DNA from 2 places in the Neisseria sicca genome. Region 1 is predicted to be linked to the other one. Evidence: predicted binding sites of a transcription regulator. Region 1 holds the regulator's gene; the other holds the start of a gene.
The links. Region 1 encodes sigma-54, which starts transcription at its own class of promoters, with help from an activator protein. Its sites were predicted from a motif close to CTGGCACGCTTCATGCTT; they were not measured.
Positions count from the first base shown of each region.

Region 2: J7445_RS12050 (pilin) is a predicted target of sigma-54. The motif match lies at 5,018-5,035, and genes of this name have one in related genera.

Region 1 is NZ_CP072524.1:1,894,984-1,902,289, reverse strand. Features, by position in the region: gene J7445_RS08900 (FecCD family ABC transporter permease) at 1-230, shown strand, start outside; gene J7445_RS08895 (ABC transporter ATP-binding protein) at 232-975, shown strand; gene J7445_RS08890 (gluconokinase, GntK/IdnK-type) at 1,087-1,605, opposite strand; gene J7445_RS08885 (GntP family permease) at 1,840-3,225, opposite strand; gene hpf (ribosome hibernation-promoting factor, HPF/YfiA family) at 3,724-4,038, opposite strand; gene rpoN (RNA polymerase factor sigma-54) at 4,105-5,457, opposite strand; gene lptB (LPS export ABC transporter ATP-binding protein) at 5,702-6,436, opposite strand; gene lptA (lipopolysaccharide transport periplasmic protein LptA) at 6,529-7,059, opposite strand; gene lptC (LPS export ABC transporter periplasmic protein LptC) at 7,040-7,306, opposite strand, start outside.
Region 2 is NZ_CP072524.1:2,552,878-2,560,183, reverse strand. Features, by position in the region: gene J7445_RS12315 (acyltransferase) at 291-434, shown strand; gene J7445_RS12065 (acyltransferase family protein) at 466-2,112, shown strand; gene tyrS (tyrosine--tRNA ligase) at 2,174-3,469, shown strand; gene J7445_RS12055 (pilin) at 3,813-4,292, opposite strand; gene J7445_RS12050 (pilin) at 4,388-4,846, opposite strand; partial or broken gene J7445_RS12045 (IS5/IS1182 family transposase) at 5,532-5,669, opposite strand; gene recG (ATP-dependent DNA helicase RecG) at 5,968-7,306, opposite strand, start outside.

The sequences.
Region 1 (7,306 bases):
TTATCGGTTTCGTCGGCATGATGATACCCAACGTATTGGCGCAAGCAGTCGGCGGCTCGCGCACCCGCCTGATTATCCTGTCCGCCGTCGTCGGTTCGATTTTTATGTTGCTCGCCGATACGTTTGCCCGTTGGGTGGTCTATCCCATCGACCTGCCCGTCGGCATCGTCATCGCCATTTTGGGCGGGCCGTTTTTCCTGTGGCTGATTGTCAAAGACCAAAGGAGCTGACATGGCATTGCTGATCGAAAACTGCACCGTCAAAGCCGGAAAACGCACCATCCTGTCTTTGGACCGCGCCGAATTTCCCCAATGCGCCGTCAGCGCGGTCATCGGACCCAACGGCGCGGGCAAGTCCACCCTGCTCAAACAGTTCCTCTACCATCCGCAAGCAAGCTGGTGTGGAACGCCCATGAAGGACGCGCTCAGGCAACATAAAATCGCCTGGGTCGGGCAACACGAACATTTCAACCTCCCCATGACCTTGTCTGAATACGTCCTCATCGGACGATACCCCAAACTCGCCTGGTATCGGCGGCCCAAACAGGCGGACACCCGACGCGCCCAAACCCTGCTCGAGCATTTCGACCTCGCCGACCTGCAACACAAACGCATCCAAACCCTCTCCGGCGGCGAACAGCAACGCGCCGCCGTCATCCGCGCGCTGTTGCAGGATGCCGAAGTCCTCTTTCTTGATGAGCCGACCAACCATCTCGACGTCCGCTATCAACACAGCCTGATGCAGCACCTCACCACCTTGCCCGAACAAGGCATGACCGTCGTCATGGTGTTGCACGACCTCAACCTCGCCGGCCACTACGCCAGCCACATCACGCTGATGAAAAACGGCAGCATCACCGCCGCAGGCGCAACCGCCGACATCATGGACGCCGAACGCCTCAGCCAAACCTACGACTGGCGCATCCTCGAATGCACCGCCAACGGCAAAACGTGGTTTCAGGCGGAGACTTTGTGAGGGGTCGTCTGAAAAGCGGTTGTATCGCGGGTGGTTTGTAAAATGAATCTCCGCAAAAAGGTCGTCTGAAATTTTCAGACGACCTTCCTTATACCTATTTACACGCTTTCTTCACAACAAACCTTCCGCTTTAACCCAAGCCAAAATATCGGCTTCTACGGCTTCGGGCGAACCGGGGTTGTCGATTTTGACGCCGTATTCGTCCGCGCCGAGTTCTTCCAGAATTTTCAGTTGCGAATCCAGCATTCCCGCCTTCATGTAATGCCCTTGGCGCGCCATCATGCGCTCGAGGTTGATGGCTTGCGGCGGTGTCAGGTGGATGAAGGCGGTTGTGCCTTGCGCGCCGCGCAGGATGTCGCGGTATTGGCGCTTCAAGGCGGAGCAGGTAACGATGGTGTACGCCGCGCCGCTTTGCGCCTGTTCCGTCATCCAGTCGCGCAGGTTGCGCAGCCACGGATAGCGGTCTTCGTCGGTCAGCGGGATGCCCGCGCCCATTTTGTCGCGGTTGGCTTGGGTGTGGAAATCGTCGCCTTCGGCGTAGGGGCATCGGTTGAGGTGTTTTTGCAGGGACAGGGCGGCGGTGGTTTTGCCGCAGCCGCAAACACCCATCATCACAAAATGCGTCGTCATGTTTTCTTCCTTTGTTTGAGTGGAAAGATACAGTGGATTAACTTTAAACCGGTACGGCGTTGCCTCGCCTTAGCTCAAAGAGAACGATTCTCTAAGGTGCTGAAGCACTAAGCGAATCGGTTCCGTACTATCTGTACTGTCTGCGGCTTCGTTGCCTGATCCTGATTTTTGTTAACCCACTATATAAGGTCGGGCAGACGGTTTAGAGTGTCTCAAAACCGTTTTCAGACGACCTCAAACCACGGCAAACAGCAGCGCCGACACTGAAAAGCCGATGGCGGCAATCAGCGTTTGGTTGACTGTCCATGTTTTCAGCGTGGTCGGTACGTCCATATCCAAAAGGCGGCCGACCAGCCAGAAGCCCGAGTCGTTGAAGTGGCTGCAACCGACCGAGCCTGCCGCGGTTGCCAAAACGACGCAGGCGAGTTGCCAGTCGTTGAAGCCTGCGGCGGCAACGGCGGGTGCCATCAATGCGGCGGCAGTCGTCAGCGCAACGGTTGCCGAACCTTGCGCGATGCGCAACGCCAAAGCCACCAAGAAGCAGCCCAGCAATACGGGGATGCCCAAATTTGCCATGCTGTCCGCCAACGCCTGACCGATGCCCGATGCGCGCAACACGCCGCCGAACATGCCGCCTGCGCCGGTAATCAGAATGACCGAGCAGACGGGGGCGAGTGCGCCGTCCACCGTTTTTTCCAGTGCGCTCGCCTTCACGCCGCGTTTGCTGCCCAAAACATAAAGCGCCACCAAAACCGAAATCAACAGTGCGACCGGAGTCGAGCCGATCATGCGCGCCACCTGTACCCAATGTTCGTCCGCGCTGACGACTTTTTCACTAATTAAGGTGGACAGACCTGTGTTCATAAAAATCAACAGCATAGGAATCAACATAATGCCGACCACGGTCGAAGCCTTGGCAGGCGTTTGCGGCTGGTCGTTGTCCACCGCGCCGCCGCTGAGCAAATCGGGAACGTGCACGCGGATGGTGCGTCCCAAAACCTGACCCAGTAGATAACCGCTGACATACCAAGTGAACATGGCGACGGGCAGCCCCAAAATCAGCACCTGACCGATGTTCGCCGAATAAAATTCCGAAGCCGCAATCGGGCCGGGGTGGGGCGGCAGGAAAACGTGCATCACCGAAAACGCGCCGATAGACGCCAGAGCGTAAGGCAATACGTCCTGTTTCATGCGCCGCGCCGTCGCAAAGACAATCGGCAGCATCACCACCAATCCCGCATCAAAGAAAATCGGGAAGCCGAAAATCAGTGAAGCCACGCCCAAAGCAAACGGCGCGCGTTTTTCGCCGAACATCCGAATCAGCGCATCCGCCAGCGACTGCGCCCCGCCCGAAGTTTCCACCAGCCGCCCGAGCATCGCGCCCAAACCGACCAGCAAAGCCACGCTGCCGAGCGTGCCGCCGAAGTTTTTCAGCAGAACGTCGTTCACAATCTTATCCATCGGCAGCCCCGTCGCTACCGCCGTCAGCAGGCTCACCGACACCAAGGTCAACAGTGCGTGGACACGCAGTTTCACAATCAACAGCAAAATCAGCACAATCGCCATCGCCGCAATACCCAGCAGCCAGCCCGCGCTCAAGGTCTGAGTCCAACCGTCCATTTTGAAGCCTTTCTTTGTAATCAGAATACAAGGTAGTTAAGGTTTTTCAAACGTATCAAATAGACCATAGCATGATTTGCAACGGGGCGGTATGGCGGGTTTTCGGATGGGTTTAAGTATTTATTTTTTCAAATGGATTTGAATAATGAGAGTAAGTCGGGCGGTGTCATTTACTCTTGGTAAGAGAGGGAGGGTCATCTGAAAACGTAGTTTGCTTTCATGAACAAAGAAGGCAGGCGTGGATATTTTCTATTTTTCTAATCCGACATGGATTCAGAATAAGAAAACAGTTTCTTTTTTAAATACAATGATTTTTCAAAATTTTGTCCTGATGGGGCTAACATACTGCAATGCTTGTTGACCAATATGACGTGGGTTTTGCCAGCAGAAAAACGCCTATGTGGGATTCAAATCATTATGTTCAGCCCCTAGATTACTGGCTAACAAAAAACGTCGTCTGAAAATTTTCAGACGACGTTTTTATTATTGAATCAAGGCTTATTCTGCGGCAGGTTTTACCGTGTTGCGGACATCGCCGCTTTTTTCTTTATGTTTCAGCACCGCACGGTCGAGCTTGTCCATCAGAACATCAATGGCGGCGTACATGTCTTGTTCAACGGCCTCGACGTGGAGGTCTTTGCCCGCCAGATGGATGTCTGCTTCAGCCTGTTGATTGAGTTTTTCCACAGAAAGGGTGATGGTAACGGAAATGGCGTTGGCTGCGTGGCGGTTGATGCGTTCCAATTTTTCGGAAACGTAGTTTTTGATGGCCTCGGTAACGTCGAAATTCAGACCGGTGATTTTCAGATTCATAATACAGCTCCTTCGGTGGGGTTCAGTCCGTCAGAAACGGAACGGGAAAACTGCGGTTTAAAACTGTCATTCGGTAAGTTTGCGTTTGTGTGCCGGCGGGATGTCGAGCGATTCCCTGTATTTGGCGACGGTGCGGCGGGCGATGTCTATGCCCTGTTGTTTGAGGAGGCGGACAAGGGTTTCGTCGGAATGGGGTTTGCTGCTGTCTTCGTTTTCGATAATCTGCCCCAAAACGGCTTTAATCGCGCCTTGGCTCAGGCCTTCTTTGTCGCCTTCGGAATTGACTGCCTGTGTGAAGAAATAGCGTAACGCAAATAGTCCGCGCGGGCAAGACAAATATTTTTGGTTGGCGGCGCGCGAAATGGTGCTTTCGGCAAGCCCCAATTCGGCGGCTGCGTCTTTCATGAGCATGGGCGCGAGTCCGATTTCGCCGAAGATGAAGAAGTCTTCCTGATTTTTGACGATGTATTCGGCAAGGCGGATGACGGTGCTTTTGCGCAGTTCGAGGGAGTCGATGCGCTGCTTGGCTTCGTTGATTTTTTCTTTCCACTCGGGTGCGCCGTCTTCTGCGGATTTCATGAGTTCACAGTATTCGCGGTTGAGTTGCAGTTTGGGCCAGGCAGCTTCGTTGCCGATGACTTTCCAGCCGTCTTTGCCTTCTTTGACCCAAACGTCGGGCTGGATGTAAGCGGTCGGTTCGGAGGAGGCGAAACCGTAGGCGGGGTAGGGGTTGAGCGTGGCGATGATGTCGAGTGCGGCTTCTATGGTTTCGCTGTCGATTTCGGGAAAGAGTTTGCGGAAGCGGATGATGTTTTGTTTGCGGTTTTTGCCCAAATCGTGCAGCGAACTTTGGATGAGGTGGGCGGCCGCCTGACGCGCGGGGCTGGCGGGCAGGCGCATGAGTTGGAGCATCAGGGATTCGGTCAGGTCGGCGGCGGCAACGCCGGGCGGGTCGAAGGTCTGCAAAAGGTCGAGGGCGTTTTGCAGTTCGTCTTCGTCCAGCATCCATTCCAAGGGTGTGTTGTCGATAAGGTCTTGAATGCTGTCGGTGAAATAGCCTTGGTCGTCCAGGAAGTCGATAAGGATGTGGACGTAGGCGGCTTCTTTGTCGGAAAGGGGGTGTTCGCACACTTGGGAGTGCAGGTATTGGTTGAAATCTTCTTCTTTGGCGATGTTGAGCCACGCGTCTTCGGCATCGTCGCCGCCGAGGTGGTTGCTGCGCGGTATGGTGGTGCCGTGATTGAACTCTGCGTCGGCAAATTCGTCGGTTTCGGGACGTTCGAGCAGGGGATTGTCCTGCAACCAGTCTTCGACCTCGCGTTCGAGTTCGATGCCGGACATTTGCAGGATGCGCAGGGATTGTTGCAGACGTTGATTGAGTTGTTGGGTCTGCCTGAGTTTGAGGCCGAGTAAGGTCATGGTGCAATGTATGTTGATTGTTTTTTATATTTCGGACGGCATTTGTCCTCGGGTTTGGTTCGATGGCAAAGAGGTCGTCTGAAAAGGTTTTATGGTGTGTTTGGCGTTTTGGGGAACGCTGTTTTTTATTCGATATGTGTATTTCAACACTTTACACTTCATGCGTCAACTTACTTTGGGTGGTTTCGTCATTTAAAAAAACCGCACAATTGATTGTGCGGTTTGTCATGGTCAGTATTTGAAATCAGTATTTGAAGTTTTCGCCGAGATAGACGGAGCGGACTTGTTCGTTGTTGACCAAGTCGTCCGGCTTGCCGGAGGCGAGGACGGTGCCGTCGCTGATGATGTAGGCTCTGTCGCAGATACTGAGGGTTTCGCGTACGTTGTGGTCGGTAATGAGTACGCCGATGCCACGCGATTTGAGGAAGTCGATGATTTTTTGGATGTCGATGACGGCGATGGGGTCGACGCCGGCGAAGGGTTCGTCCAAGAGGATGAAGCGCGGCTGCATGGCGAGTACGCGGGCGATTTCGACGCGTCGGCGTTCGCCGCCGGACAGGGAGGGGGCGGGGTTGTGGCGCAGGTGGCCGATGTTGAGGTCAGCAAGCAGTTTTTCGACTTCGCCGTCGATGCGGCTTTTGTCTTTGGTGCTGATTTCTAAAATGGCGCGGATGTTTTGTTCGACGGTCATTTTGCGGAAAATTGAGGCTTCTTGGGGCAGGTAGCCGACGCCTAAGCGGGCGCGCTCGTGTATGGGCAGGTGGCGCAGTTCTTGTCCGTCGAGGGTAACGCTGCCTGCGTCGGCGGCGATGAGTCCGACGATCATGTAGAAGCTGGTGGTTTTGCCTGCACCGTTGGGGCCGAGCAGGCCGATGACTTCGCCGCTTTCGATTTCGAGGGAGAAGCTTTTGACGACTTGGCGTTTTTTGAAACTTTTTTGCAGGTTTTGAACGACGAGGCGGCTGGTGTTTTCGCTCATAAATGACTCTTGGTTCGGAGGTTGTCTGAAAATGTGTTTTTGGGGCTTGCTATGTTGGTTTTCAGACGACCTTTGGTGTTGTCAGATGCGGGTTATTTGGTTTTTTGGGTGCTGGACGGCTGGATGACGACGCTGACCCTGCCGGATTTGGCGGCGGATTTGGCACCTGATTTGGAGCTGCCGTTGATGGTATAGACTTCGGTTTTAGTGTTGTAGGTAATGACTGCGCCTTCGGCTACATCGCCGCCGCGTTGGACTTTGGCGTTGCCGGTCAGGGTAACGAGGTTGATGGCGGAGGAGTAGGTTACGTTGTTGGCTTGTCCGTTAACCGTGCCTTTGTTGTCGTCGAGCGTCTGGCTGAAGCGGACGGGCGAGCCGCTGGCTTTCATGAACTGTTCGCCTTTGTCGTTGCGGGAGACGTTGACGCTGCCTGCGCGGATGTTGAGCGTGCCTTGTTTGATGATGACGTTGCCGGTAAAGGTGGTACTTTGGTTGTTTTGGTCGAGCGAGCCTTGGTCGGCTTCAATCTGTATCGGCTGCTTGCTGTCGCTTTGCAGGGCGTAGGCGGGGGCGGTGGCGAAAAATGCGGTTAAAACACATACCTTACATATTTTTTGTATCATAAATCGTGGCTTTCACTCTGGATGGGAAGTTCAACAAACCTTTTTTGTGGTCATACGTCAGACCTTCGGCGTTGCCGCTCGATTCGCCGTATTGGAAGGTAACGGGCGTGTCGGTTTGGGCGTATTGCGATTCGGTATCGACGTGTAGGAGATCGGTTTTGACGACGCCCGCCTGCCGCTTGGCATCGGCGGCTTTGGTCAGGACGACGTTGTGTTTGAACAGGAGTTGTTTGGTTTGGGTGTTGTA
Region 2 (7,306 bases), 660 kb from region 1:
GTTCTTAACAATTGTTCGGGCTCACCTCGTCACGGAAATCGAAGCGTGTAAACACTCAAACCCGATTAAATCCTATCTCATTAATTATAAAAATAAAATATTAAATCCACATCTTAAAACTATCACCTGAGTTCTCAATCTAACTACCCAATCAAACCGACACTATCAACAATTATTCTAAAGCAGCCCACCCACATACCCTATACCCGATTTGAACAAGCATTAACCCTTATAAAATTATCTTTCAGACGACCTCTGCATTGCTGGCTCTATTTAAAGTAAAAAATATTATGAGTAAAGTCTTATCTTACCGTCCTGATATTGATACATTACGCGCCATTGCCGTCTTATCCGTCGTAGCCTTTCATATCGAAAAAAACTGGTTGCCGGGCGGTTTTCTCGGTGTCGATATTTTCTTCGTGATTTCAGTTTAAAACGTTTTATATCCGCCGCATCAAACGGATTTTGCCCGCATTTTTTGCCGTATTAACGGTAACGTTAATAGGCGGCTTTCTTTTATTCACCAAAGATGATTTCTTTCTTTTATGGAAGTCCGCACTGGCTGCTTTAGGTTTCGCATCCAATCTGTATTTCGCAAAAGGACAAGGCTATTTCGATCCGGCACAGGAAGAAAAACCTCTGCTCCATATCTGGTCTTTATCGGTCGAAGAACAATACTACTTTATCTTTCCGATATTGCTGCTGCTCGTCGTCCGCAAAAGCTGGCGTGTTCAATTCGGTTTCCTGATTACTCTATGTGCCTTAAGTCTCGCCGCTTCCTTTATGCCTTCTTCACTGGATAAATATTACCTCCCCCATCTGCGTGCCTGCGAAATGCTGATCGGATCGCTGACAGCCGTGTGGATGCAATATCAACAACAGCAGAAACTTTGTATCGGTAAGCAATATGCTGCCGCAGGTGCTTTATTTTCCGTGTGCATACTGTTCGTCTGTCTGTTTGCCTACACGGAACAAACCGCTTATTTTCCAGGCCCTGCCGCTTTGATTCCTTGCCTGGCTTCGGCAGCACTGATTTATTTCAATCATTTCGAACACCCGCTTAAAAAATTTTTCCAATGGAAAATTACCGTTGCCATCGGCTTGATTTCCTATTCACTTTATCTGTGGCATTGGCCTATATTGGCTTTTATGCACTATATCGGTCCGGACAACCTACCTCCTTATTCAACAGCGGCAGCGATCGTCCTGATGGTGGTACTTTCCTTGATTTCTTATTACTGCATAGAAAAACCGTTTAAAAATTGGAAAGGTTCGTTTGTACAATCTGTCTCATGGATTTACGCCCTCCCCATGCTGATTTTGACCGTGGGCTCTTTTTTCGCGATGAAACTGCCATTTATGGCGCAATATGACCGTATGGGATTGGCACGTTCCTACACCTCCTGCCATAACAATACCGACAAACAATGCCTTTGGGGCGATATGGAAAAACAGCCGGAATTACTGATTTTGGGCGACTCTCACGCCGACCAATACAAAACATTCTTCGATAGCGTGGGTAAAAAAGAAAAATGGTCCGCAACTATGGTCTCTGCCGACAGTTGCGCCTATGTAGAAGGCTACTCAGCCCGAGTGTTCAAAAAAAATGCTTCCTGCCGCGCCGTTTATCAGTACGCAAAAGAGCATCTGCCTCGATATTCAAAAGTGCTTTTGGCGATGCGTTGGGGAAGCCAAATGCCGGAAAACAGCAATTCTCTTTCTTATGATAATGATTTCTTTAAAAAATTCGACATCATGCTACAAACACTATCCTCTGAGAAACAAATTGTTTACCTCATGACGGACAACCAAACCTTGTCTTACAACGCCCTGCGCGCCTATATGCTGTCCTCCCGTATACCGGGTTATAGCCAAAACCTGCATTCAAACGATGAAGCGACCACGAAAGGCAATAACCGCATTAAAGAACTGGCAGCCAAATATCCTAATGTCCATATCATCGATGCCGCCGCCTATATCCCAGAAAACTTTAAAATCAATGGATTACCGGTTTACTCGGATAACGACCATATCAACCCTTACGGCGGAATAGAATTGGCGAAACTTTTTTCCGAAGAGAATAAACTCCTCGATACGCACCATAGCCATTGATCCGATTAAATTTGTTACAATTAGCGGTTTGCAAAACCGCTAATTTTTTTGAAAGATACCGATGAGCGTCATTCAAGACCTACAATCGCGCGGCCTTATCGCGCAAACTACCGACATCGAAGCCTTAGACGCTTTGTTGAACGAACAAAAAATCGCCCTCTACTGCGGTTTCGACCCGACCGCCGACAGCCTGCATATCGGCCACTTGTTGCCCGTATTGGCTTTGCGCCGTTTCCAACAGGCGGGACATACGCCGATTGCTTTGGTGGGTGGTGCGACCGGTATGATCGGCGACCCCAGCTTCAAAGCGGTGGAGCGCAGCTTGAATTCCGCCGAAACCGTTGCCGGCTGGGTAGAAAGCATCCGCAACCAACTGAAACCGTTTTTGAGCTTTGAAGGCGAAAACGCCGCCATTATGGCGAACAACGCCGACTGGTTCGGCAGCATGAACTGCCTCGACTTCCTGCGCGACATCGGCAAGCATTTCTCCGTCAACGCCATGTTGAACAAGGAATCCGTCAAACAGCGTATCGAGCGCGACGATGTGGGCATTTCCTTCACTGAATTCGCCTACTCCCTGCTGCAAGGCTACGACTTTGCCGAATTGAACAAACGTCATGGTGCGGTTTTGGAAATCGGCGGTTCCGACCAATGGGGCAACATCACCGCCGGTATCGATCTGACACGTCGTCTGAACCAAAAACAAGTATTCGGTCTGACTCTGCCGCTGGTCACCAAATCCGACGGCACCAAATTCGGCAAAACCGAAGGCGGCGCGGTATGGCTGAACGCGAAGAAAACCTCGCCGTATCAGTTCTACCAGTTCTGGCTGAAAGTTGCCGATGCCGATGTGTATAAATTCTTGAAATACTTCACCTTCCTATCTATCGAGGAAATCGACGCCATCGAAGCAAAAGACCAAGCCAGCGGCACCAAGCCCGAAGCGCAACGCATCCTCGCCGAAGAAATGACCCGCCTGATTCACGGCGAAGCCGCCCTGCAAGCCGCGCAGCGCATTTCCGAAAGCCTGTTTGCCGAAGACCAAAGCAGCTTGACTGAAAGCGACTTCGAACAGCTCGCCCTCGACGGCCTGCCCGCATTTGAAGTTTCAGACGACCTCAACGTTGTCGAAGCCTTGGTTAAAACCGGCTTGGCATCTTCCAACAAAGAAGCGCGCGGTTTTGTGAACAGCAAAGCGGTATTGCTCAACGGCCAAGCCGCCGAATCGAACAACCCGAACCACTCCGCCGAACGCCCCGACGATGCCTATCTGCTGACCGACGCGCACAAACGCTTCGGCAAATACACCATCGTACGGCGCGGCAAACGCAACCACGCGCTCTTGGTTTGGAAATAAGCCTTAATAAATAACAAAGGTCGTCTGAAATCCGTTTTCAGACGACCTTTTTGTTTTTAATCAGAGTTGATTTGTCAAACCTAACATTGAAAAATTCAGATTTTGTTGTACTGCAATCCGATACACCTACAAAACTAACCACCATCAACTACCCAAGCCATAGCGTAGGCTTTGCCCACCAACCACACCCAAAATTTCAGACGCCCTCTTTTACCCGCCCCTATCGTGGGCAAAGCCCACGCTACGCCGCTTCGTTGTCAAAGGCACGCGCACCCATGCAACGCAGCAGCCGTATAGGTGCAGCCACACACGCTGTTGGCGGAAATGCGAGCCACAGCTTGTTCTATGGCGTTTTTTGTTTTTTGGCACCTTTGCAGGAGACAGGGAGGAAATATTCGTCCATGGTTCCGCTGCAAGACCATACGGTATTGCCTCTAGGATTAGTTCCCGTCCCCGATACGGCGAAACTGGGAATCAGGTAAATTTCAGTATTCTTGATCGGCACTGCTGCCTCCTTGCCTATTGCAGCAACAATAGTCCCATCATCTTCTATCCGGACAACTTTGACATAACTTCCGGCATTGTCTTTTTGCGAAACGGTTACCTTAATCGGCAGACTTCCCTTATCGGCAAAAGCTTCCTCCACTTCAGCTTTCATACTGGCGGCAAGCATAATTCCTTCGCTAACCTGGGCACGTGCCACATAATTTTGATATGCGGGAAGCGCCATAATACCGAGAATCCCAATAATCCCTATAACAATCATTAATTCCAGCAATGTAAAGCCGTATGGCTTTGTATATTTCTGATGACTCTTTTTCATATCGTGATTCAAATGGCTGTTGTAAAAATTACTTAGTAATAAAGCGGAAGGAAAACCCTTCCGCTTTATTAGCTTGCGTCTCTTATACTAAAAAATTAACGGCAAGAAGAAGGCAGGAATTTTTCTGGAACGGCATTGGACGTACCTTTAACACATTTCCAAGTGAATGAACCTGCAGAAGCCGCTGCACCATTCTTATTTTCAGGCTGAAGAGTTACTGTTTTATTTTTAATGTCATTATTGACATCCTTAGCATTCATTGTTGCGGTAATCACACCGTTTGCACCAACTTCAACCTTAGCAACATATTTACCTTTAATGTCTGTAGCAGCCGCAATACCTGCGTCAGTATTGCTTGTAGGCCATTTACCTTTATCTGCGTAATATTCGACGATTGCAGATTTTTGACCTTCCATCAGGGTAATTGCTTCAGAAACTTGTGCGCGACCGGTGTAGTCTTGGTAAGCAGGCAGAGCGATAACTGCCAGAATACCGATAATTGCGATTACGATCATCAATTCGATCAGGGTGAAACCTTTTTGGATTGCTTTCATTTAATAAACTCCAGTTAAAAAAGTGTTGTGAATAAAAAAATGTTTGTTGTTAAAAAAACCGTAATGTGTTTGGCTCTGCTTGTTTATGAGTAAAACCATCAAGTAGAAGGAATATACAGCTTCCCGGTTCGGGCTTTGTTGCTTCGTTTCCCTTGCCGGACGTAATGTATCAAGCAGGGGATGTGCCAAGTCTGGATTTTTTTGGATTTTTTATGAAAATATTTTGTAATTTTATGTTTTTAATAGGTTTAAATTTGTTTTGAAGGATTTTTCGGGCAGATTTGGGCTTTTTTATGACGTGGGATTTTTTGGGGGGATATGACGTGTTTTGTCATTTTTGAGAAGAAAAGGGAAACGTTTTATGTCATATGACGCATTTCGTCACTTTCATACCTATTTTAATAATATTGAAATGGATTTGATAAGCGGTATCGTTTTTAGATAAGCGGTATTTTGAAGTTTTTTATATTTTTAATATGATGATTTTATGTTATTTTTTTATACAAATTTGATAGGCGGATTTTAATTCGGATAAACGGTAATTTTCAAAATCGAATTATAGATATTTAGTTTATTTTTGAACGTTTGATTTGACTAAAAACGTCGTCTGAAAATATGGCGGGTTTCGCCGGTAAAACATAAACGCCCTGTCGAGACCAATATTTCTGCAAACCGCATCCGTGGGCAACGTCCATACTGCGGTAATCGTTGAATATAGTGGATTAACTTTAAACCAGTACGGCGTTGCCTCGCCTTGCCGTACTATCTGTACTGTCTGCGGCTTCGTCGCCTTGTCCTGATTTAAATTTAATCCACTATATTTCTGAAAATCAGAGGTCTGGATTCCCGCCTGCGCGGGAATGACGGCGAAGCAGGCAGGGATGTAGGAACTGTTTTTTCAGATGACTTGCGGGTATCTGCAAGCGGCTGCCGTAGCGTGGGCTTTGCCCGCGAGAATATATAAAGACCCGCCGCAACTGATATTTCTGCAAACCATATCTGTGGGTAAAGTCCATACTGCGGTAATCGTTGAATATCTCTGAAAAAGAGGTCTGGATTCCCGCCTGCGCGGGAATGACGGCGCATTAGGTAAAAATGGCGGGATTGTTTTTCAGACGACCTCACACGCCCAAATACCCTTCCCTGCTGGCAAGCCACCTTTCCAGATGCGCTTCGACGATTTCGGGGTTTTGTTCAATCAGCAAGGGGGCGATTTCGCGCGCTTGTTCCAAGAGGTGCAGGTCTTCTTCAAGGTTGGCAAAGCGCAGCATGGGGACGCCGCTTTGGCGCGCACCGAGAAATTCGCCGGGGCCGCGGATGTTGAGGTCTTGGCGGGCAATTTCGAAGCCGTCGGTGTGTTCGTAAATCACTTTCAACCGCGCTTTGGCGAGTTCGCTCAAGGGTTCGGCAAATAGGAGGACGCATACGCTTTCTGCCGCGCCGCGCCCTACCCGTCCGCGTAATTGGTGAAGCTGCGCCAAGCCCATGCGCTCGGCGTGTTCGATCACCATCAGGGCGGCGTTGGGCACATCTACGCCGACTTCAATGACGGTGGTGGCGACCAATACATTCAGACGACCCGCGGCAAACTGAGCCATGACTTCGGCTTTTTCGGCGGCTTTCATGCGCCCGTGTACCAAGCCGATGTTGAGTTCGGGCAATGCCGCCTGAAGCTGCTCGAGGGTTTCGGTAGCGGTTTGCAGTTGCAGGGTTTCGCTTTCTTCAATCAGTGGGCAGACCCAGTATGCCTGCTGCCCTTTGCGGCAGATGTTGAGGACGAAGCCTTCGACTTCGGCGCGGCGGACGTTGTTGACGAGGCGGGTTTTAATCGGGGTGCGCCCGGGCGGCAATTCGTCGATGACGGACACGTCCAAATCGGCGAAGAAACTCATGGCAAGCGTGCGCGGGATGGGGGTGGCGGACATCATCAACTGGTGGACGTCGCACCCTTTGTTTTTGAGGGCGAGGCGTTGGGCGACGCCGAAGCGGTGTTGCTCGTCCACAATCACCAAACCTAGATTTTGAAACTCGACGTCGTCTGAAAACAGGGCGTGCGTGCCGACGGCGATTTTGACGGTGCCGTCGGCGAGTTTGGCTTTGGCTTCGTCTTTGGCTTTTTTACGCTGGCTGCCGGAAAGCCAGACGACTTCGAGTCCTAAAGGTTCGAGCCATTGTTTGAACTTGATGAAATGCTGTTCGGCAAGGATTTCGGTCGGCGCCATCACAGCCGCCTGCGCGCCGGATTCGATGGCGGTCAGCGCGGACAAGGCGGCGACAATGGTTTTGCCACTGCCGACATCGCCTTGCAGCAGGCGGTGCATGGGATGGGTTTGCGCCATGTCGCGGCGGATTTCGGACACGACTCTTTCTTGGGCATCGGTCAGGGCAAACGGTAAGGCGTGGCGCAGGGCTTGGGTCAACGTGCCGTCGCCGCCCAATGCCGCCGCCGTGCCGCTGACG